4 regions of the Odoribacter sp. N15.MGS-14 genome follow, and region 1 is predicted to be linked to each of the others. Evidence: riboswitches for the same ligand, from Rfam matches in the RefSeq annotation. Region 1 holds a riboswitch; each other region holds the start of a gene.
What was found. Region 1 has a riboswitch for cobalamin ahead of WS34_RS08765 (TonB-dependent receptor plug domain-containing protein). Riboswitches for the same ligand answer to the same signal wherever they lie in the genome.
Positions count from the first base shown of each region.

Region 2: linked by a shared signal. The riboswitch ahead of WS34_RS09425 (TonB-dependent receptor) and the one ahead of WS34_RS08765 (TonB-dependent receptor plug domain-containing protein) in region 1 are both predicted to bind cobalamin.
Region 3: linked by a shared signal. The riboswitch ahead of WS34_RS07625 (DUF5074 domain-containing protein) and the one ahead of WS34_RS08765 (TonB-dependent receptor plug domain-containing protein) in region 1 are both predicted to bind cobalamin.
Region 4: linked by a shared signal. The riboswitch ahead of WS34_RS01080 (anaerobic ribonucleoside triphosphate reductase) and the one ahead of WS34_RS08765 (TonB-dependent receptor plug domain-containing protein) in region 1 are both predicted to bind cobalamin.

Region 1 covers NZ_LARE01000034.1:16,215-22,288, forward strand. The annotation lists gene WS34_RS08765 (TonB-dependent receptor plug domain-containing protein) at 1-1,756, opposite strand, end outside; cobalamin riboswitch at 2,076-2,279, opposite strand; partial or broken gene WS34_RS15550 (Rpn family recombination-promoting nuclease/putative transposase) at 2,538-3,176, shown strand; gene WS34_RS08780 (hypothetical protein) at 3,225-3,956, opposite strand; gene WS34_RS08785 (acetate--CoA ligase family protein) at 3,953-6,010, opposite strand; gene fbp (class 1 fructose-bisphosphatase) at 6,055-6,074, opposite strand, start outside.
Region 2 covers NZ_LARE01000039.1:2,018-8,091, reverse strand. The annotation lists gene WS34_RS09425 (TonB-dependent receptor) at 1-1,952, opposite strand, end outside; cobalamin riboswitch at 2,007-2,199, opposite strand; gene WS34_RS09420 (glycoside hydrolase family 20 protein) at 2,432-4,759, shown strand; gene WS34_RS09415 (beta-N-acetylhexosaminidase) at 4,777-6,074, shown strand, end outside.
Region 3 covers NZ_LARE01000027.1:775-6,848, reverse strand. The annotation lists gene WS34_RS07635 (DUF5074 domain-containing protein) at 1-889, opposite strand, end outside; gene WS34_RS07630 (TonB-dependent receptor plug domain-containing protein) at 925-2,952, opposite strand; gene WS34_RS07625 (DUF5074 domain-containing protein) at 2,966-4,105, opposite strand; cobalamin riboswitch at 4,144-4,344, opposite strand; gene WS34_RS07620 (hypothetical protein) at 4,564-4,746, shown strand; gene WS34_RS07615 (EFR1 family ferrodoxin) at 4,813-5,634, shown strand; gene WS34_RS07610 (hypothetical protein) at 5,640-5,909, opposite strand.
Region 4 covers NZ_LARE01000003.1:20,082-26,155, forward strand. The annotation lists gene WS34_RS01060 (cation diffusion facilitator family transporter) at 1-381, shown strand, start outside; gene WS34_RS01065 (tetratricopeptide repeat protein) at 456-1,409, shown strand; gene WS34_RS01070 (PepSY-like domain-containing protein) at 1,461-2,315, shown strand; gene WS34_RS01075 (C-GCAxxG-C-C family protein) at 2,380-2,859, shown strand; cobalamin riboswitch at 3,101-3,297, shown strand; gene WS34_RS01080 (anaerobic ribonucleoside triphosphate reductase) at 3,396-5,603, shown strand; gene nrdG (anaerobic ribonucleoside-triphosphate reductase activating protein) at 5,611-6,074, shown strand, end outside.

The DNA of each region.
Region 1 (6,074 bases):
ATACTCCTTTAGTCTGATCCTGATAGGTAAACATCCAGGTCAGATTTCCATAAAGCTTCAAAGCAAAGTCACCATCGAACAGACGGCCGAAGTCATAAGAAGCCATAATTTCCATTCCACTTTTTTTTGCTTTATCGGCATTCTTGAACGTTTTGTACTTTTGTCCGCTTTCTTCATCGGTCCATGCCTCTTCCACAATCAGATCATCATTCCACGTATAAAAATAAGTAAAATCAAAATTTACCCCCAGTTCCGGCCGGCTGAATGTCAAACCGGCATCCAACGTACGGGATTTTTCAGGATCCAGATCAGGATTTCCTACGGTAAGCGTACCGCTGTACAAAAATTCTCCGGCTTTCTGATAAGCATCGGTCATGCTGAAAGCTGTACCGAAACTGGCATGGACGGCCATACCGCCGTATATATTGTATTTTGCGCCGATATTGGGATTGAAAGTGTTGTAACTTTCCGATTTCTCTTCATTCTCCAAACCAGGTGTTTTCCGAAGTTTAAAATCGATATAATCATAGCGCAATCCGACCGACAAGTCCAATTTTTCTTTAAATAATTTCAAGTTACTCTGCAGGAATATCCCCCAAGCCGTATTCCGGAAACGGGGTTGATAAGGTGCTTTAATCTCACCACGCGCTTTAAAACTGGTTATCTCACTGACTTCATTATTGTTATCGAATCCGAAAGCAATTCTTTGTTTGCCTAAAATCAGATTATCGTGTGCTGTAAATCCATAAGTATTCAGTTCGTTACCCGAATACACATAAGCCGTATCGGTGTCTGCCGTATAAGTATCGGTCTTAGCTGTAGAGTAATGAGGAGCGAAAAACAAATTATGATTATTCACTTTTCCGTTGAGTTCCAATTTTTCGGTATACCGGGTGACATCTTTCTTTTTCAATCCGTTAGCCCCCCAGACATTTCCTCCCGTCGGCAGGTCCTTACCCACAAAAAAAATCTCGGTAAAATTCAAAGACCAGTTTTTCCCGAAATCATAACCGATACGGCCTTTACCGGCGATACCGCTATGCCGTGAGCCATTCATTTTAATACCATAAGTATCTTTACCGAGGATAGCTTTATCCGTTGCCGACATATGCAAGAGATTATGGTCTCCGATCTTATAGTTTCGTGCCTGAGCAGTATAATCGAAAGAGGCATCGAAAGAAAGCCCCCGGTAGATCCGTCCACCGACATGAAAAGCCCCTTTGGAAGTTTGATAACTTCCGGCTGCAACTTTGATTCCTCCGGTGAGTTTATCCTTATTCCGTTTGGTGACGATGTTCACCACTCCACCCATCGCATCCGAACCATACATGGCGGAGAAAGGGCCTTTCAGAACTTCCACCTGCTCTACATCGCCTAAAGAAAGTGTCGCCATATTGGTAGTACCGGCCGGTACTCCATCGATCAGGACTGTCGTGTATTTTCCTTCTGTCGGTTTGAATCCCCGGATACTGAAATAAGAATTATATCCCGGATACTCAATCACATCCACATTAACAAAATTTTTCAACAGGTCCGTCAGATTATTGATCCCCGAAGCTTCGATCTGCCGCTTGGTCACCACCTCTACCCTGTTCGGAAGATCTTTTAATAAAGCTCCGGTTTTAGTCGCATGGATCATCACCTCCTCCAAATCTATCCGACGCATGGAATCGGTTTTTATAGTTACAGGTTGCTCTGCATACATGCCCATACAGAACGTAAGGGCAAGAGAAGTTAAAATAAATTTCCTTTTCATCTTGAATTTGTTTTACACCGACATAAATTATTGTTTGTTAATTACATACAAGTTTATTCGTCGTAACAGCAGCAAAGCCACTCCCAACAAATTGAAAGTTTCCCCTCAAAAAACTTGCATAAATTCACCCCATTCATGTGCCACCGGCGCTTCCCCGTTTACCGGTAACATTTTGCATAATTCTAAATTCACCTGAAAAGAAATCATATTGCAGAATCCTGACTGGAAATTGTTTTCCGGCATAATCCCTGCCGTAAAGCACACCCTTTGTAAAAAAAATCAAGTCCGAATCGAGCAACCTTAATCCCCGAAGGTTTATCAATCATACATCATTTCGGCAGGTCTTCTGACTTACTCCAATCTTCAAACGCCCTTCCCATTCTTTCCAGAACAGTGGCTAAAGTATTGTTGAAGATCTTAACAGAGCTTACAGCAGCGGGTCTGTCCAGGATTTTCACCTGATTCCCTTTTCATCACTTTTCCGTAGCAGCAGAATCGTGACACCAAAATCGGATGCAAAGATATTGATTTTTTTCTTTTAAGAAGGTACTTTTACGATATTTTCCAATTTTTCAGACAGACTACGACCATATTCTTACAGGAGATCTGTATTTCCACCCACCGGGGAACCATTGACTGTAGCATGGTCTATACGAGATTTTGTTCCGTTAACGATTCTTTCAGGGGATATATCGTATGGCAGAAACAGGATGCAGGAAATAACGGATATGCTTGGTCATACGGAGGAAATTCGCTTTTTTTGTATGAAAACAGAACTATCATGGCGAAGTTTATCAATCCTTTTACAGATGTCGGATTCAAAATCATTTTCGGACAGGAAATGACAAAGGACCTGCTGATCGACTTTCTGAACGATCTGTTGGTAGGTGAACGGCATATTCAGGATCGGTGTGTTCTTCATGAATTTCCGTCTGGGTGATTCTCCGGGCAAACTGCGCACGGACATCGTACTCTCCGACCGTGATACACACGAGGTATTTTCGGATAAGCTACGCTTTATTTTCATCGAACTTCCGGCTTTTACGAAGGAAGAAGAAGAATGTATAACTGATTTTGAACGCTGGATTTATGTATTAAAGAATATGGAAACACTAAACCGATTACCGTTTAAGGCCCGCAAAGCGGTGTTCGAAAAACTGGAAAAAATCATCGACTCGCATCACTGACAAAAGAAGAACGCGAAAAGTACGACGAAAGTATCAAGGTCTATCGCGACCAGTTAGTGACAATCGCTTTCGCCAAAGAAAAGGGAATAGAGGAGGGAATGGAGAAAGGCCGGAAAGAAGGCGAAAAAAAGAAACAGCTGGAAATCGCCCGTAATATGAAAGCAAAAGGTTTTGCCGCAGAAGATATCAGTGAGCTGACCGGCCTTCCCGTCAAAGAAATTAAAGAACTTTAAATTATAGTTTTCCGACTGAATAAATCAATTCAGAAAACCGCATTTTATTTATATCTTTCTTTCAACCCTTCCCTTATCCGGTGCGGAAGTGTCCCCTTTGCGGGCTGCGACCGCTAAAAGGATTCCCAATACCACTCCCAACAAGGCAGCACACAATACCCGCATATTGCCGGGCAACAGAAAAGTGATGGTATGAGCCGGGAACCAGAAGAAAGGGATGGTTTTCTTAAAGACAAATCCCCACAACACCTTCCAGTTCAAACTGCTCATGATCCCTCCCATATCCAGTGGTGTGAAGAAACCACGGAGTGTACCGCCGTGCATCAGAATATGGGTATCCGTAATTTTATGCAGCGTCATAAATACCGGAGCGAAAATGGTATTCATACTCACCGACACGGCAAAAGCCACCCCTACTTTAGCCCAACACAATCCCGGTGCATGAAAAACCGCCGGAGCCTCCTGCATGCCAAGGTATTGCAAAAATGCCGGAGTACCATTCGAAAAAATAACCATCGCCATATTAATGCCCATCCCCAATATCCCCCATACAAACATCCGGGGCAAAACCCCGAATCCTTTCCGGCAATACACGCCGGCACTAATCCGCAAGCCGATCATCTCTCCCAAAGTCGACAAGACGGCAAATTTCAGGAAACTCATGATCATGCCATGAGCCGCATTAAAAGCATGATACCATTCGTAAACAGGCCGGCAGATAAAAAAGGGTAGCAGCAAAACCGCTACCCCCAGTATAAAAATAAAGTCTTGTTTTTTCATTTTTCAATCCGGATACGGGCATCCACCGCCACCACATTTTCTTTATTACCGAGTAATGGATTCAGGTCCATCTCAAAAATTTCAGGAGCCACTTTCACTAACATGGACACCCTCGACACGGCTTCGGCGAATTTTTGTTCGTTCACCGGTTCTTGTCCCCGTACTCCCTGAATGATTTTATACGATTTCAAGCTACGGACCATATCCAAAGCTTCCGGTTGGGCAATCGGAGCCAAGCCTGCTTTCACATCTTTCAATACCTCGATAAAGATACCTCCTAATCCGCACAACACCATATGTCCGAATTTATCTTCCCGTTTAGCCCCGATAAACACTTCGGTCCCGGATAACTGCTGAGCCAGCATGACGGCATGCGTATCTTTGATCTGCATCATCCGACGGAATTCGCTGCGTACCGTCGCTTCGTCCCTTACGTTGAGGGTTACCCCACCGACATCGGATTTATGGACAGGTCCTACTACTTTCATCACTAACGGGAAACCGATCTGACGGGCCAGACCGACAATTTCTTCCTCTTTATCGGCCACACCTTCTTTCGCCCGGGCAATACCGGCAGCATCCAGCAATTCATGGATCTGTTCAGGTGACAGATAGCCGTTTTCAGCCTGATCGACGACTGCCCGGATCCGTTTCCGGTCTACTTCCGGCAATTCGGGCTCGGCAGGTTGCGGAGCAGGGGTACGGTATATTTTACACAAAGCATTACCAAAATTCACTTCATAAGGGAAGTAAACGCCACCTTTCCGTACAAACTCGTCGATTTCCTCTTTCACCACCATCGAAGAGGGGAATATGGGATAAATCGGTTTCGGGGAAGTAGCTATTTTTTCACGCAATACTTCATATACATCGAAAACGGGGAAAAGCCCGGGACTACCGAAGATCACTGCAATACCGTCGATATTATCGAAATCGCGATTACAGGCATCCAGGATAATTCCCAATTGTTCAGCTGTTCCCGTCGCTAAAAAGTCAATGGGATTACCTACAGAAGATCCGTTAAACAACTGTGCCAGCAATGCTTCAGCCTTCGGCCCTTCCAAATGAGGAATTTCCATTCCTCCATCCGACAAGGCATCTGTCAGCATTACGGCCGGTCCTCCGGCATGGGTTACGATAGCCATATTCTTTCCCCTCAATTCGGGATAGTTAAAAATAGCTGCCACCGTGGCCAGTTCATCCCGCCCGTTACACCGTACGATACCGGCTTTCCGGAATAAAGCTTCCACGGCTACATCCGAGCTGGCCAAAGCTCCGGTATGCGACGAAGCGGCACGGCTTCCGGCAGCGGAACCGCCTGATTTGATTGCAGCGATACGACAACCTTTCCGGATCAGTGAGGAAGCATGCTTCAATAATTTTTCCGGTTTATCGATACTCTCTACATACATCAATTTAATCCGTGAACTTGTCTCGGGATCGAAAGATTCGTCCCAATATTCCAGGACCTCTTCCACGCCTAACTGGGCAGAATTACCGACTGAAAATACACTCGAAAATTTTACACCTTTCTGCATACCGGCATCCATAATGAAAAGTGCCGTTGCTCCCGAGCCCGATACGAAATCTACTCCTTTCGGATCCAATTTCGGTATAGGGGTCGTGAATACCCCATTGTAGTTCGTTGTCAATACGCCGATACAATTCGGGCCGATCAAAGCTCCCCCGACAGAATCGATCGTTTCTACAATTTGTTTTTCCAATGCTTTCCCTTCTGCATTCTCTTCACTAAATCCGGCAGACAGAATGATAAATGCCCGGGTATTTTTTTGTTTCGCCAGCATCTCTACCGTCGACGGACAGAATTTGGCAGCGATGGCCAGGATAGCGCAATCCACTTCCGGCAAATCTTTCACGTCCCGGTAGGATTTGATACCTTGTACTTCATCCATTTTCGGATTCACCACATATAAACTCCCTTTAAAATGTCCATCGATCAAATTCTTCAATACCTTACCACCCGGTTTCTGAATATCGTCCGATCCTCCAACCACCACAATGCTGGAAGGATTTAGCAATTGTTTATTAATCATATCTTTCGAATTTTACTATAAAATTCACTATTCAATTTTATCAATTATATATTATTGAAAAACT
Region 2 (6,074 bases), on a different contig from region 1:
AGATGATATAATCCCCAGCGGTGTCCCCAGCGGGCATTGGCCGTCCAGACATTTTTCACACTTTTATCGATCGGTTCCTGAGTTGTCTTATCTTCGGTATCCATAAAATGATAACTTCCCCCCACCGAAAAACCGGCTCCGGCATATACATTCAATACTGCTTTTACCCCTTTTACCTCAGCCCGGCTTATATTATCCCGCTGTTGGGCCTCATCGTGTTTACCATACCCCAACTGTTCGGCTATAGCCGGATCGATTCCCCGGTAGTTGATCATATCCCGGATTTTATTGATATATCCGGATACAGAAAACGAAATTCTATTGTGTACGTATTCTGCATTCAGCATAAAATAATCACTTTTCTCGGGTTTCAGGTTAAAATTAGGAATCGTCACCATATCCGTCGTTTTCGCCACATCCGTGGCATACAACTGGGATAAGGTAGGAGTCCGGAAACCGGAGGCATAAGATGCCCGGAAATTCAGGTCGCCCCACTTATAACTCAAGGCAACATTGGGAGTAGCATAATTTTTAAAAAATTCGTTATAGATATACCGCAACCCGACCACAGCCTGAAAATTCTTCCATAACCGGATCTCATCCTGCAGGAAAAGAGCCATCGTATACATATTTTCCCCATCCAGATCATCGGTAGCACTCATCAAAGTCTCTTTCACATACTCCATACCCACAGAAAATTTTTGTGCCTGTCCGAGTTTAAAAATACCTTTTAACGAACCATTGTAATAATGTACTTTTTTCCGGGTATCTTTCCCCCGGGAAGCTTCTCCGGGCTTACTGACCGAGTCGTAACGCGAAGTAAAATTATCGGAATAAAAATCGGCATCGATATAAGCAGATTTATTGATCATATATTTAGCTCCTGCGCCATAAGTATACGTTTCATGCTCCATATTGTATTTATACACCGATGCCGGCCGGTCGTTCTCCCAATTATAATACGTACCCCTTATCCCCAGGGTGAGACGATCGTTCACCGCATAGGTAAAACGTTGATTCACTGTATTGGAATAAAAGGCTGTCGAAGCTTCCTTATCCGTTGCCTTGTCTTTTTCCGGATTACGATATTTCCGTTTTGTCTCTTTATCCGTCGCATAAGCAGCCTCCAAAGCATTCAATTGCCATCCGTCGGCCTGCAAGCGTTGATAAGAGGTATACGAACCGAATTTACCCTGATTAAAATCTGCATTCACAGCCTCCGAGAAACGCCCCTTACTCCCATAACGGGTATCACTGGAAACCTGCATCACATTCTTCGCATCGTCGGTAATAATATTGATCACCCCTCCTATCGCATCGCTTCCATAAAGCGCCGAAGCAGCACCGTTCAAAATCTCGACCCGCTTGATGTTAGCGACATTGATACGGGAAATCCGGTCATCCCCGGCCAGCCGGCGCCCATTTTCCAACACCAGTATATAATCGTCATTCAGGCCGTTCAAACTCATGGTTGTCCCCATACCGCTCGTCACAAAAGCAAACGAAGCATTCATCTTAGTCAATACTTCTTCCATGGTCGAGAGGTTGGCTTCCCGGATATCCTGAGCCGTAATAACCGATACCGGCACCGGGCTGTCTTTCATCCGCCGGTGTGTTCCCGTTCCGGTGACTACAACCTGACCGATATTGATGTAGCTGTTTTCCAATTGCACAACGACCTGGCTTTCCCCGCTCTTTACCGTAACCGATTTTGGAGCATAACTGACATGAGTCACCCGCAACTCATGGATTCCTTCGGGCAGATTCCGAAGGATAAACTCTCCTTTAGCATTGGTCGAACAACCCGCAAGACTATGGTCTACCCGGATATTGGCACCATCTACCGGATTCCCGGATTCAACACTCACCACTTTACCGCTGATAGTCGTTTGCGACCATACCTGACCAACGACAAACAACAAAACGATTGTCAGCGCACACCACTTTTTCATTAATGATAGAAAATTAGATATTTAACAATCACATTTCTGACCCCGGAAATGCTTATTTTCTGTATAATTCTGGCAGGTTTCCTGACTTATCCCTGAAAAGCGACCTTCCCATCCTCCATTGGACAGTGGCATAAGAAACTTATCAATTACGGGATTCACAGTAGCGGGCACTATTCCGGATTCTCACCGGATTCCCTTTTATGTAACGGATGAAATCTATTACATCACCAAAATTGCAACAAAGGTAGAAAAAATTAAAAAAATCTCCTGCAACAAACCGGGAAATTATTCAATGAACTACCGGGAAACGCCCAGGAAGCCTACGACTCAGGAACGACAGCCGAACCGAATCCGGTCTTGTTAAAAGCGAAACACCGGTAAAAAAAGAGATGGTGTTTTATATTATTCTCCTATTACTTTGGGCACGTGTTTGCTATTTTATTTGCATGTGTTATTTTTGTAGTTATGAAATGGTTATTATGAAAAATTTATTTAGAACAGTCAGCGTGATTGCTTTAGCCGGCTGGTTTTTAGCGTGTTCAGAGAAAAAGAGTGAATCGTGTTACGAAATTATTCCTGCCCCGCTGGAAATCCGGGAGAATTTTTCAGGCGGGGAATTCGTGTTGGATGATGGCGTGTGTATTGTTTACCCGGGAGAGAACGAGGCAATGCGCCACAACGCTTTGTTTCTGGCGGATTACCTGAAAGCGGCTACCGGACGGGATTACCGGGTGGAAACCGGTTCGCGCGGGAAGAAAAATGTAACGTTACAATTAGATTCGAGTATTAAAAATCCGGAAGGGTACCGTGTGAATGTGTCTGCCAGCGGAGTAGTGATTGCCGGGGCAAGTGAGGCAGGCGTATTCTATGGCATACAAACGTTGCGCAAGGCTATCCCTGTAAAGGCGAACAGTGTTCCCGTATTAACCGCTGTCGGGATAGAAGACGAGCCGCGTTTCGGTTACCGGGGGGTACATCTCGATGTGTGCCGCCATTTTTTCACGGTAGACGAGGTGAAGAAGTTTATCGATATGATGGTTTTGCATAACATGAACCGATTACATTGGCATATTACCGACGACCAGGGATGGCGCATCGAGATAAAGAAATATCCTGAGTTGACAACAGTAAGTTCCCGTCGCACGGAAACGGTGATCGGGCATAATAGCGGTAAATATGACGGTAAGCCGTATGGCGGTTTTTACACGCAGGAGCAAGCACGGGAAATAGTGGACTATGCCGCCAAACGCTATATTACCGTGATCCCCGAGGTCGATTTGCCGGGACATATGCAGGCGGCATTAGCCGCGTATCCGTATTTGGGGTGTACCGGAGGTCCGTACGAAGTGTGGAGAATGTGGGGAGTGTCCGAAGAAGTGCTTTGTGCAGGGAACGACAGCGTGTTGACTTTTATCGATGACGTATTGACAGAAATTATGGAGATTTTTCCTTCCGAGTACATTCACGTAGGAGGAGACGAGTGCCCCAAGGTGAGATGGGAAAAATGCCCAAAATGTCAAGCCCGTATCAAAGCATTGGGTATCAAAGGTGACGACAGGCACACGAAGGAGGAATATTTGCAGAGTTTTATTATTTGCCACGCGGAGAAATTTTTAAATGAACACGGGCGCCGGATGATCGGCTGGGACGAAACACTGGAGGGCGGTTTGGCCCCGAATGCCACGGTGATGTCCTGGCGCGGGGAAGGTGGAGGTATCGAAGCCGCACGCCAATATCATGATGTGATCATGACTCCGGACACTTACTTGTATTTCAATCATTACCAGAGCAAGGATACCGAGGAAGAACCGGAAGCGAATGGAGGTTACTCCCCGCTAGCACACGTGTATGGTTACGAACCCATACCTTCAATGCTCACTTCTGACGAGCAGAAGTTTATCAAAGGCGTGCAGGCGAACCATTGGACGGAATATATCACCACTTTCCCGCAATTACAATACATGGCTTTACCGCGCTGGGCGGCTCTTTGCGAAATTCAGTGGAGCCAACCGGAGAAGAAAGATTACGCTGATTTTCTAGAACGATTGTTGCGGCTGACTCGTTTGTACAATGCCCTGGGATATAATTACGCGAAGCATATATTCGATGTGACGGCAGATTATCGCGTTAACACGAAAAACGGGACGGTGGATATTTTCACGGGCACGATTGACGACGCACCGATTCATTATACGCTGGACGGGACAGAACCCACGGTTCAGTCGCCGGTGACGGCGGGGGTGTTGTCTGTCAGTCAAAGCGGAACGTTTCGGGCGATGGCGGTGCGTCCCTCAGGAAACAGCCGCGTAGTGACGGAAAAGATCACTTTCGGCAAATCGACTTGCAAGCCGATAGTCGCTAACCAGCCCATAAACGAGCAGTACAAGTTCAACGGAATCACGACTCTTGTCGATGGTTTGCAGGGGAATGGCAATTATAAAACGGGGCGTTGGATCGCTTTCCGGGGTAATGATATGGATGTGACGATCGATTTATGCCGGGTTGAGGAAATCTCTTCCGTGACATTTCACAATTGCGTAGAAAAAGGGGATTGGATATTCGACGTGCGTTCCGTGGCCATAGAGGTTTCGGAGGACGGGAAAAATTTTGAGCGCGTGTTTTTCGGGGAATACCCGGAGATGCAGGAATCCGACCGTAACGGATTGTACGTGCATAAGCAGACATTTGCCCCGGTGAAAGCCCGTTACATGCGGATTATGGCTTCTCCCGAGAATGTAATGCCCGATTGGCATCCCGGGAAAGGTTACCCGGCGTTTTTGTTTGTGGATGAAATAGTAGTGAATTAAAGAAAGATTCGGAAGATATGTCGTTTGTACGGAATCTGTTTTTCAGCGTGTTCCTGGGTGTCTGGGGAACATTGTCGGCACAGGAGGAAAGGGTGATTCCTGTCCCGAGGGAAGTACTCCCGGGAACAGGAGAGTTCCGTATATCGGAAGTTACGGCATGGCACACCAATCTGAGTGGAGCGGAGAAGGAAAGTTTAGTCAATTACGCGGCAGCGGAGTTATCTACGGGGAGACAAGAATGGCACGGAAAAGATCATACGGGCAAGGATGTCGTATTTTTTCAAAAAATATCCGATGCGGACATTCATCCCGAAGGGTATGTTTTGGAAGTTAAACCGGAAATAGTGACGGTATCGGCCTCTACCGCAACCGGTTTGTTTTACGGTTTGCAGTCATTGCTGCAATTGATGAAGCCGGATAAACGGGGAGGCTGGACAGTTCCGGCGGTGACGGTTAAAGACTCCCCGCGGTTCGGGTACCGCGGATTCATGATAGACGTTTCGCGTCATTTCCGCCCGAAGGAGTTTGTCAAGAAGCAGATAGACGCTATGGCCCGTTATAAGTTGAACCGCTTGCATTTGCATTTGACGGATGCCGCCGGTTGGCGTATCGAGATCAAAAAATACCCGAGGCTCACAAGTTTTGCAGCGTGGCGCCCGGAAGCGGAATGGAAGAAATGGTGGAATACTGCCGATGGACGCAAGTATTGCGAGCGGGAGGATCCTGCCGCTCAAGGCGGGTATTACACGCAGGAGGATATCCGGGAGTTGGTGCGTTACGCGGCGGAACGCCATATCACGATAATTCCTGAGATAGAGATGCCTGCCCATTCGGAAGAGGTATTGGCGGCTTATCCCGGTTTATCGTGTGCGGGTGAACCTTATAAGGGGTCTGATTTTTGCGTGGGTAACGAGGAAACGTTTACTTTTCTGGAAAATGTACTTACCGAGGTGATGGCGCTTTTCCCGTCGGAATATATTCACATCGGGGGCGATGAGGCTGGCAAACAGGCATGGAAGAGTTGTCCGAAATGCCGGCGGCGGATGGCGGACGAGGAGTTGAAGAACGAGGATGAATTACAGAGTTATCTGATTTGCCGTGTGGAGAAGTTTTTGAACGGCCACGGGCGTAAGTTGTTGGGATGGGACGAGATCATGGAAGGCGGGTTGGCTCCGAATGCCACGGTGATGGTGTGGCGGGGCGAGGAAGGCGGAGTAAGGGCCGTGAAAGCCGGGCATCGTGTCGTGATGACTCCCGGAAAATTTTGTTATCTGGATAGTTACCAGGATGCACCGCAGTTTCAGCCGGAAGCAAG
Region 3 (6,074 bases), on a different contig from region 1:
CCCACAAGTTACCGTCCGACGATTTGACGACTCCTCTGACCGGATCATTGAATTCTATCGATTTGGAGATTTTGTTTTTTCCTTTTTCGATCACAAGGACGTTATTTCCTGCTGCAGCGAATATTTTCCCTTCCGTTACAGCCATGGTATTCTTATTAGCCCTTTCAGCTCCCCCGATGAGAAAGAGTTCGCCGCTGGATGGGTGGAATACCTTAATTCCTTCGTTGTCGCGCAGATAGATATCGTCGTCTCCCAGTACGGCAACATGAGTCGGACTGCTTACTTTATCTTCCAGTTCGGTCTTATAGCCGGCTTCTTTTTTCAGGGTTTCTGCATTGGCAACGATAAGATAACCGTCGTCTCCGCTTTTTTGTGAAATGATATACAGTTTGTTGTTGGCGATAAATAAGTCTTGGGAAAGAAGGCTCAGCATGCTGCCGTTTGCTTTATAATAGGCACTGTCCGTGAGAATACCTTTCGGGCTGATGAATATCAATGTAGAAGGATCGGCCTGGTAACCTTCATTTAAAACAAAAGTACCGTATTTGTATTTACCGTACACTTCGATGGATGTTGTGGCAGAAGTCACTCCATCGGCATTGGTCGCGGTTAATTTAACATCGTAGGTCCCCAATTCGTTCATTTTGAAAGTAAATACTGTATCCTTAGAGACTTCATTTCCTTTGACGGACCAGCTCAGTGTGGTTGGCAGCGGACTTTCTACTTTCGCTTTCAGTACGATAGAGTCTTCCTGAGGCATTGCGAACACTCCGTTTACACTCTCGATAGATACTTCGGGAGGAACCGGATATTTGTCGTCATCGTCACATGATGCGAATATTCCTGCTAACAGGAGGCAAACTAAAAGCGTAAAATTAAATTTTTTCATGGTTTCTATTTATTTAAAGGATTTATATGATTCAATTAAAATTCGAATAAAAGCGAGAACAAGCAATTACGCAAAGGCATGGGATAATATTGGGTCGACTCATAGTAGGTATCGAACAGGTTATCTATCCGCATCTGAGGGGTTAGGCTTGTCCCATTCCGGAAGGAGTAGCGGTAACCGAGCAAGAGGTTATGTACGGAATAGGGATCCGTGGCATATGATTCGTCGGTAGTAATGAAACGCCGGCCGGTGTAGGTCATCTGCCAGACGAAAAAAGCATCTTTATAATCGATATTCCAGCGCAGATTCCACTTGAATCGCGGTACATATGGAATTTGCCGCATATAGGCGTTGTCGTCTACGTGTTGTTTCTTGCGGGTCCGGGATTGTGACCAGCTGTAATTACCCGAAAGAGAAGATACGAGTTCCCCGTAGTGGAAAGTGGTTTTTCCATAAAGTTCCACGCCGTAGGAACGTACGTTTCGTTTGTTTTGCGGAGTCCACACCCATTGGTTTCCGTCTTTGGGGAGCCAAAGGATCCAGTTGTCGATGTTCATTAGATAACCGGAAACTTCGGCATCGAATAAGAGATGTTTGTTTATACTCTTCCGGTAAGAAATAGAAGCATCGTAAGAATACCCCTCTTCCGGCTTTACATCCGGATTACCGCCGGGGCGCCAATATAGGTCGTTCATACTGGGGAAACGATAATTATAAGCAGTACTTCCTTTCAATTTTAATTCTTTTTTCAATAGATTGAATACTATTCCTGCCGACCAGGTGGATACATTCCGATTGTCGTTATGTTCGAACATATATTGTCCGTTGATCATCATCCACCGGATAGGCGTCCACAAAGCGGAAGTTTGCCAGGAGAGTATGTTACGGTGGTGGCTGAAAGGGGATTCCACCTGAGGAATATCAAAATCGATACCGTCGAGCGTATATTTCGATGAGTCGATGTCTATGTAGCTACTCACCCGGATCAGGTCGTGAGAATAGGTTAACGTCGTGTTGAGAATAAGCTTATCGGTCGGGGAGTACGTATAATCGGCCACGACCTGTGCCGTGTTAGAGCGGTTTTTGTTTCCCTTGGGATCGAATAAACCTCCGTCATACCGGATATCGTAAGTTTGGCAGAAATACAGCCAGGCAGCTTTTACATGTAATTCATGGATACCCCGGCTGAAATCCAGTCCGGCATATCCCCGGAAATTATTTTCCTCCTGATCTTCCTGGGAGCGGTTGACTACACCGAGCGGTTGGGGAAGGTTACGGTAATTTTTCTGATACCAGGCGACAGCTGTCAGGCGGGTGTAGGGAGATACTCTGAAATAGCCTTCCTGCATAATTCCGAATTGAGAGTAAGCGGCATCCTGCCTTTTTTCACGGAAAGGAGTATTGGTCAGCACTTTATTCAGATAGGTATAGTCGTTGTCGGAATGCTGATAATATAACCGTGTCTTTGAGGCCGATTTATTACCGCTTATATTCGCCTGTCCACCGACGGTATATGTGTTGTACGATCCATACTCTGCCAGTACCCGTCCATTTACGCCTCGGTTCCAATCGGTGTCTGTGAATAAATTCACACTACCTCCGATAGCTCCGGTACCGTTTTTTACATGGCTGCTGCCATAGTACAGGTTGATGTTATCTGTAAAAAAGACCGGGATCTGTGAAAAATCGAAAGTACCCGATAAAGGAGGTGTGATATTGATCCCGTTCCAGTTTACCCGTGTTTGGGAAGCGCTGGTTCCACGGAAAGAAGCTGTCGATAACGCTCCTGTTCCCAGACTCTTGATGTAAATAGAGGTATGGTCGGTCAGGAGTTCGGCCAGCGAGCGGGTTTTGTTGGCTTGTAAAACGGCTGGAGAAATATGGGTTACCCGGGCTCCTGCGTTTGCCTCGTTGGCGTGTTGTATACGTTGGCGGATGACCTGCACGGTGTCTAATGTGCCGTATAGGGTGATCGAATCCCGGGATTGGGCAGGAGTACGGAATCCCAACCCAAGGAATATGCCGAGGTATAAAATGAAGATCAGACTCTTGTATAGGTTCATATCGCTAGGCTAATTAGGGGAAATACACTTGGCTAGGATAGATACCGACTCGAAAATTCCGGATGGAACCGTCTTTTTTGTAATTCCGGATATAACCGCGTTGTGCACTGTAATCCAGACAGTCACATAGATAGACCTCTCCTTGCGGACTGACTGAAAACCCATACATCATATCGGTTCCGGGAAGATCGAGGTAGTGTTCGAATTCTCCCGTGCCGACATTCATCCGGTAAACACTTTGGACAGAGGTAATCCCTGCTGCCGTGTTACTTTTACAGGTTTTGACGTTGAAATAAATCCAGTTCAGTGTAGGATCGATATCCGTGCGATTATAGGTGATTGTACCGATTACGTCTCCTGCTTGTGGATTTGCCTTTTCACTGATGGGAAGGATATAAGAGACCTCGACTTTTTCTTGGTGGGGGTCGATACAAACCAATTCTATTCCGCAGACTCGATTTCCCTCTCGGATGTTCATCAAGGCCCATACTCTTTGGTATTTATCGACCAGCATCCGGCAGGTTTTGGTATTTTCGTCGTTTTTTACTTCCGGGATGACCCGGACAGCTTTTTTGCTGATATTGTCGGTATCGAAGACATATATTCCGCCGGTAGTCATTCCGAAGATTTTATTATCTACCGTTACCAGATATTCGACCGATCGCGGTATGGAGATATATTCCAGAGGTTCGCCATAAGGTTCCACAGTCCGGATACGCACCAGTTGTCTCTCCAGATCGGATACGATAGCTTCTGTCGGGGAAATGGCTACGATCTGGCGTGGAAATCCCGCTTGGGTATAGAGGATTGTACCGACGGAACCGAACGTTTCGGGATCTATAACCTCGATTTTTTTGGAGTTGTCCAAAGTCACAAAATATTTACCGTTGATCTTGGTGATGGATTGGGCCACATCACCAAGCGGTCGGTGATTCACTTCCCGGAAAATATCCGGAATGACTGATCCGTCTTTGTTTAAAACGGAGATACCGCCCATATTCTGATTGATTCCCCCTTCATTGAGAACAAGGGCTTCGATATTACCTTGGCTCACCGGCCCGTAGGGATAATCCGTTCCTGCGGAATCACAGGCTGTGAATAGCCCTGCTATTACGGCAAATATGAAAAAACAGAGAATTTTTTTGAATAGCATGATTTACTGACGTTTATGTTCTTCTTCCCTTTGAACGTTAAACAATGAATCACGTGGCAGGTCTTCTGACTTGTTTCCTTTTCGGTTTCCTTCCCATTCCGAATGAGGAACAGTGGATAAAGCACGTCCGAAAAGTGTTATGAAACTTACAGCAGTGGATCTGTTCAGGATTTACACCTGATTCCCTTTTCATTGCCGGACGAGACAACGATCCGGCAACTCCACGCAATTTTTACGTGACGGCAAAGATATATAAATCATTTTATAAGGGAAATGATATTTTGTGAATGTTTGTTAGTCCACAGGGACGGAGGCAATACTTTGTGCTGAACGGTTACTTTCGGAAAAACCTTTAGAATTTCTTTAAAATCGGGCTTTTATCCTTGTACAGGCAATGAAGTAAAACCTGTTCTGAACGGAAAACATGTCAAACCGATTATTTCAATGATGAAAACAAGATGGATTATCTCTTTTGCCCGACTTCCTGTTTCTGTGAAAAATCCAAATGCGCCCCTGTCGAAGGGAATATCGTGCCGGAGTTGATCGGTACGAATAATAGCGATAAGCAGATTTGGGAATTAGATGATATATGCAAATTATTCAAAATTAATAAACATGATTTATTGGTTTTACCGGAATAAAATTGCAGCTTTGTTCGGGATTGATCGGGTGGGAAAGATTTTGACAGACAGTTTATCCGATACTTTATGAAAATAGAGAAAGTACATGCGGTCTATTTTAGTCCGACAGGCACAACTAAAACAGTGATTACCCATTTGGTAAAATGTATCACTACGTTATTACCGGAAATCGTGACGGAAGTGAAAGATTTTACGTTGCCGTCGGGGCGGAAGAAAGTGCCTGATATTCGGGAATCGGAGTTGGCTATTGTCGGTCTGCCTGTTTACGCCGGCCGTTTACCGAATCTGTTATTGAACTACTTGACCATCTGGCAGAGTAATGGGGCCTGGGCGGTACCTGTTGTGGTTTATGGGAATCGGTCCTATGGGAATGCGCTCGTCGAACTGTATGATATTTTAAGATATAGAGGGTTTCATCCGATAGCTGCTGCGGCTTTTGTCGGTCAGCATTCTTTCACGACCCGGTTGGCTACCGGGCGTCCCGACCGGGAAGATCTGGAAAAGGCAGAACAGTTTTCGGCAGAGATCGTAAGAAGAATATTGCAACCAGGAGAATTTACCGGAATAAAGATTCCGGGACAAGGGGCTCCTGATTACGGTGGGTATTATAAACCCAAAGGAAGGGATGAAGAGGTGGTGAATTTCCTGAAAGCAAAACCTGTTACGACCGATGCGTGCATCGATTGCAGACGTTGTGCAAAAGTTTGTCCTATGGGGGCTATCCGGCAGGATCATCCTTCTGAGGTTTCCGGTATTTGTATCAAGTGTAATGCTTGTGTAAAACAATGTCCTGTACATGCCAAACAGTTGACGGATGAAGCTTACCTAAGTCATGTCGGTTTTCTTGAAAATAGATATACCTCGAGGGCAAGAATCGAATTATTTTAATCGACCTAAATACTTGGTATATGAAGACCGGTCTTTATACGAAACTGATTTTTCTGTACGATTACGGGAACTTGACGGGTTACCTTCTCATTGAGAACTTGTTGTTCGTCAAGTATCTGAACACTCCGGTGTAGCTGCTGTTTCTTATCTTCGTGAAGATGATGCATGCTGTCTATCCGCTCTGCCGGATAAATCGCTTTGGAACGGCACCTCATATTGTCCATTGCCATACATTGGGTATGGTAATGTTCCAGCTCTTCATCATCCCACTCCAATACCGTTTCACCCGATAAAAAGAACTCTATAAATTGAATATAGATGTTGTTTATCTCTTTTCAGAAATTGTTAATTTGTTGGTTGCGGGATTCAGGTTGTTCAATCTCATCTTATTTAAATACCATCTATATCCGATTATGCAAATCAGCATAAAAATTATCATA
Region 4 (6,074 bases), on a different contig from region 1:
GTTATTCAGCATACCGGCTGGTATATGATGGACCCGTTGACCGGCATACTGATCGCTCTTTTTATCGTCTATTCCACCTGGGGATTATTGCGCGATAGTCTTCGTTTGTCGTTGGACGGGGTGCCTCAGGGAATCAGCTATGACCGGATCGGGCAGATTATTTCAACTACTCCCGGGGTGGATAGTTTCCATCACATGCATATCTGGGGGTTGAGTACGACAGAAATTGCTCTGACTGCGCATATCGTCGTTGCAGATATGGTAGAAATGGAACAGATAAAAAGTGAACTAAAATGCCGGTTACAGAAGGCCGGCATCGGACATGCTACTTTAGAATTGGAGCTGCCCGGACAACCTTGTCAAAAGGAACCCTGTCATTAAATCTATTTTTGCTGGCAGGAAATATAAAAATGCTTAATTTTGTCGATGAAATGGTGATTAAACGCTGAATCGATATGGCTAATTTTCTGAAATCTTTATTCTTCGGAGAAACAGATGAATCCGAAGAGACTAAATTGAACCGCAATTTCGATGTATTGAAATACGATGGTATCAAAGCATTGAAGATCGGTAAGAATACTTATGCTATCCGTTGTTTCAATGAAGCATTGAAATTGAAAGAGGATGTGGAAGTACTCGAACATTTGGTCGGGGCCTATAACCGCGAAGATCGGATGGAAGAAGCGATAGAAACGGCAGGACGTTTGGTCGATATCGAGCCTGATAATATTCCTGTCTTGTTAATGAGGGCCAACCTGAATTTTATGGCTGAAAAATATGAAGCGGCCATTGCCGATTGTAACCGGGTAATTGCTTTGGATGCAACCAATGCTTCGGCTTATTATCTGGCTGCGAAGGCTAAAAAAGCTGCTGGCGATGTATTGGGAACGATCGTCTCTTTGTCTCAGGCGATTACGATAAAGGAGGATTTTGCCGAAGCATTGTTGCTGAGGGCAGAGATGATGCTGTCTACTCGGGATTATAAAGATGGATTACAGGATATCGAAAAGGTGATCGGTTTGATGCCCGAAGAAGAAAACGCTTTTTTGATCCGGGGGCGTCTGCATGAAGCTTTGGGTGACGATCAGGCTGCAGAGCAGGATTATGAAGTGGTGACCGGGCTGAATCCTTTTAACGAACAAGCGTATCTGCAACTGGGAACGCTTTATATTGCCCGTGAACAACCGGATAAGGCCATCGAACTATTCGATGAAGCGATAGAATTGAAACCGGAGTTTGCGCGTGCTTACAGTGAGCGGGGACGGGCAAAACTGATGAAAGGAGATAAAAACGGTTCTGTCGAAGATTTGAAAAAAGCACTCGAACTGAATCCCGAAGGAGAAGAAGCACAGAAAATAAACGGAAAGTTTTCTAACTTCGAAGACATGTATTCGAATCGGATTTTATAAGCTCGAACATTTTCTTTCTTTTTTCGTAAGGAATAGAAAAAACGAAAGAATATGAAAACGAGATTAATAGTTGTATTACTTGGATTTTTGGGTTCGGGTATGTTCGTTGCTTGCCGGGACGATGCTTCGGATAAAGATGACGATAGGCCGGGGAAAGCGGTAGAATTGGCTTTTCAGGCTAAATATCCGGGTGCTACCGGTGTAGAATGGGAATCTAAAGGAGTTTTCCGGGAGGCCGACTTTACCTTGAACGGACGTGAATATGAAGCCTGGTTCAATACCTCCGGGATCTGGTTGCAGGCAGAATATGCGGTCACTTATACCTCGGTTCCTGCTGCGATAAAAGATTTTATTGCCAATAGCATTGATTATCCTCCTACTTTATGGACGCCGGATGCGGCTACAGAAGTGCTCGAACGGAAAAATTATCCCGATTGGTATGCGGTGGAATTGGAGAACGGGGCGAATGAGGTGACGATTTGGGCTGATGCCGAAGCTTATCTGCACCGGGCAGTCGTTGAAGATTATAGTGGAAACGATATTCCTCAGACGATTCTTACTTTTGTTACTCAAAATTATAGGCAGGCTTTACTGACTGAAGTCGGGAAATGGTCCGACGGGGCATATCAGGCGAATATGCTGGACGGCAACGAAGCTAAACAAATCTATTTCGATCGCTCGATGAACTGGCAGTATACAGAATGGCCGGTATTGTTTTCCGAAGTCCCTGCGGTAGTGAAAGAAGTCCTGAATAGTACCGCTTATGAAAACTATACCGTACGGAGCGTCGACTATCGGCAATTCCCTCAGGGAGATCGGTATCATTTTGTTTTGACCCCTAAACAACAACCGGGACTCGATATGGCTTTGGATATAGATTTGCAAGGGAATATTATTACGCAATAGAAGAAATAGATTTCCTATTCTCACGGTCTTTCGTTACTTTTGCCGGACATTAAAAAATAGGATGATGGAAGACCGGATACAGCGTGCCGTCGAATTATTCCGGCAAGGCTACAATTGTTCACAGTCGGTATGTGCTGCTTTTGCAGACGAGTATGGTTATACTTTCGAACAGGCATTACGGATGTCGGCTTCGTTCGGTGGAGGGATCGGTCGGATGAGAATGACTTGCGGTGCTGCTTGCGGAATGTTTATATTGGCAGGCCTCGAAACAGGTTGTGTAGAGGGAAAAGATAGGGAAGGGAAAGAAGCGAATTATAGACTGGTACAACAATTGGCAGAGAAATTTGTGAAGCGTAACGGTTCGTTGATCTGCGGTGAATTGTTGGGGGTGACTCCCTCAAGAATCGGGTTCGATCCGGTGCCTGAAGCCCGGACACCCGAATATTATAAAAAACGTCCTTGTCTCAAAACAGTGGAAGAAGCAGCCCGAATTTGGGTGGAATATCTACAAAATGAAAAATCAAAAGTAAAAGACGAAGAATAAAATATCAATGCTGAAAAATATTAACTCGATTAATTTTTGGATTTTTATTTTGGAAAACTTTTAAATGTTTGATTGCTTGATGATTTGAATTTTGTTTTGTAGTTATATGTTGATTATCAGTAGTTTGAATGTGCCGGATTCTAGATTAAAAGATTTGTATTGGAAAACTTTGATAATCTGTTACTTTGAAAAAATGTCAGAAAAGTTTCTGAAAATATTTTTCTCTTCGTAAAAAACTTTCTATTTTTGTCTTGATTTCGGTTCTTATCCTAGCGTAGGGATGAGATGAAAAGGGAATCGGGTGAGAATCCCGGACAGTCCCGCTGCTGTAAGCTCCGTAGAGCGGTTTAAACCCGAGAAGAACCACTGCCGTTATTGGCGGGAAGGTTGTTTAAACCGGAAGTAAGTCAGAAGACCTGCCGTAATTATTGTTTTCTGAGGCTTTCGAGGAAAGGCCGGAAAGAAGGATTCGCTTGTCTTTTTTTTGTCCTCTCCTTGCCTTATGAGTTATCGGTTTATGATTAAAAAGTAAAATAATGATTCAGACTGTATTGAAAAGAGATGGCCGTGTAGTTGGCTTTAATGAGGAGAAAATCGTTGCTGCAGTGAGAAGAGCGATGCTGCATACCGATAAAGGAGAAGATATGCAATTGGCACATGAAATTGCCGATCGTATCGCTTGCCGGGGACAGGAGCAGATGAGTGTCGAAGATATTCAAAACTGTGTGGAAATCGAATTGATGAAGAGCCGCCGTAAAGATGTGGCTCAATTATATATTGCTTACCGGAATCAGCGTAGTGTGGCCCGTAAAGCGAAAACCCGGGATATCTTTTTGGAAATCATAGAGACGAAATCGAATGAGGTGACCCGGGAAAATGCCAATATGAATGCGGATACGCCTGCCGGGATGATGATGAAATTTTCCAGTGAAACGACAAAGCCGTTTGTCGACGATTATTTGTTGGTAGAAGAAGTAAAAAATGCCGTTCGGCAAGGATATCTGCACATACACGATAAAGATTATTATCCGACCAAAAGTCTCACCTGCGTACAGCATCCCTTGGATAAGATCCTGAAAAACGGATTCTATGTCGGTCATGGTGAATCCCGTCCGGCAAAACGGATCGAGACGGCTAGCATCCTCGGTTGCATTTCGCTCGAGACGGCTCAGAATGAAATGCATGGCGGACAGGCGATTCCGGCTTTTGATTTTTATCTGGCACCTTATGTGCGGAATAGTTTTATCGAAGAGGTGAAAGTATTGGAAGAGATTACCGGCGAAGATTACAAACACCTGTACCATTTTCCCATCAAAGATTATGTCCGGATTGAGCTGGACGGTTTGAGCGGGGATGAGCGGGTTTTACAACATGCGATCAACCGGACGGTAAGTCGTGTACATCAGTCTATGGAGGCTTTTATCCATAATATGAATACCATTCATAGCCGGGGAGGCAATCAGGTTGTTTTCAGTTCTGTCAATTACGGTACGGATACTTCTGCCGAAGGCCGTTGTATTATTCGGGAAATGCTGACCTCTACCTATCGGGGAGTGGGAAGCGGAGGTACGGCTATCTTTCCGATTCAGATCTGGAAAAAGAAACGGGGCGTGAATTATTTACCTCAGGATCCCAATTACGACTTATATGTTTTTGCTTGTAAAGTCAGTGCCCGGCGTTTTTTTCCCAACTTCATCAACCTGGACGCTACTTTTAACCGGCATGAATTGTGGAAAGCCGACGATCCGGAGCGTTTTCGCTATGAGACGGCTACCATGGGATGCCGGACCCGGGTTTTTGAAAACCGCTTCGGAGAGAAGACTTCCATCGGTAGGGGAAATCTTTCTTTCTCGACGATAAACATTGTACGTCTGGCTATCGAATGTATGGATATTTCCGAACGGGAAGAAAGAATCCGGACATTTTTCTCGAAATTGGACGAACTCCTTGAGTTGACGGCTTTGCAATTACATCGTCGGTTTGAGTTTCAGAAAACTGCCCGGGCAAAGCAATTCCCTCTCTTAATGAGTTCTCTGTGGGTAGGAGCGGAGAAGTTGAAACCTGAAGATACGATAGAGAGTGTTATAAATCAAGGGACACTGGGGATCGGTTTTATCGGTTTGGCCGAATGTTTGGTCGCGTTGACAGGTAAGCACCATGCAGAAGATCCGGCTGCACAGCAGTTAGGGATCCGAATTATAACCCGTTTCCGGGATAAAGCGAATGAATTTTCGGAGCGCTGGCAGCACAATTATAGTGTATTGGCTACTCCTGCCGAAGGATTGAGCGGGAGATTCACTCAGAAGGATAAAAAGAGTTTCGGAATCATCCCGGGAGTGACCGACCGGGAATATTACACGAACTCGAATCATGTGCCTGTCTATTATCGATGCAGTGCCCGGCATAAAGCAGAAATAGAAGCTCCTTATCATGATCTGACCCGCGGAGGGCATATCTTCTATGTAGAGATCGATGGAGATGCAACCCACAACCCGGATGCGATTATGTCGGTGGTAGACATGATGGACCGCTATAATATGGGGTATTGTTCTGTCAATCACAACCGTAACCGCTGTATGGATTGTGGACATGAAGACGCGACCGACGGTTTGGAAGAATGCCCCAATTGCGGAGGACATCATATCGATCGCCTGCAACGGATTACCGGATATCTGGTCGGTACGACAAATCGCTGGAATCAGGCGAAACTGGCTGAATTGAATGATCGGGTCAGACATAATTAGTTTAGCGATGAACCTGTTTTTATTGGATATTATCGAAGATACCGTGGTAGATGGTCCGGGATTCCGGACCTCTCTCTATGCGGCAGGATGCCGGCATCATTGCCCCGGTTGTCATAATCCCCAATCCTGGGAACGTGAGCATGGGCATGCGGTCGGAGTAGAAGAGGTGGCCGAACGCTTGCTGACCGATCCTTTTTCAAATATTACTTTTAGTGGGGGAGACCCTTTGGAGCAAGTTGAAGCATTTACTGAATTGGCTAAGTTGATTAAAAACAAAAGCAAAAAGAATATTTGGTGTTATACCGGTTATCGCTACGAAGAGGTGTGCCGGTCTGCCCGGTTGGCACAAATCTTGCCTTATATCGATGTTTTGGTAGATGGACGTTTTAATCAGCATTTGCGGGATACCGATTTGCTTTTCAGGGGAAGTAGCAATCAACGGCTGATCGATGTTCCTGAATCCCTCTTGAA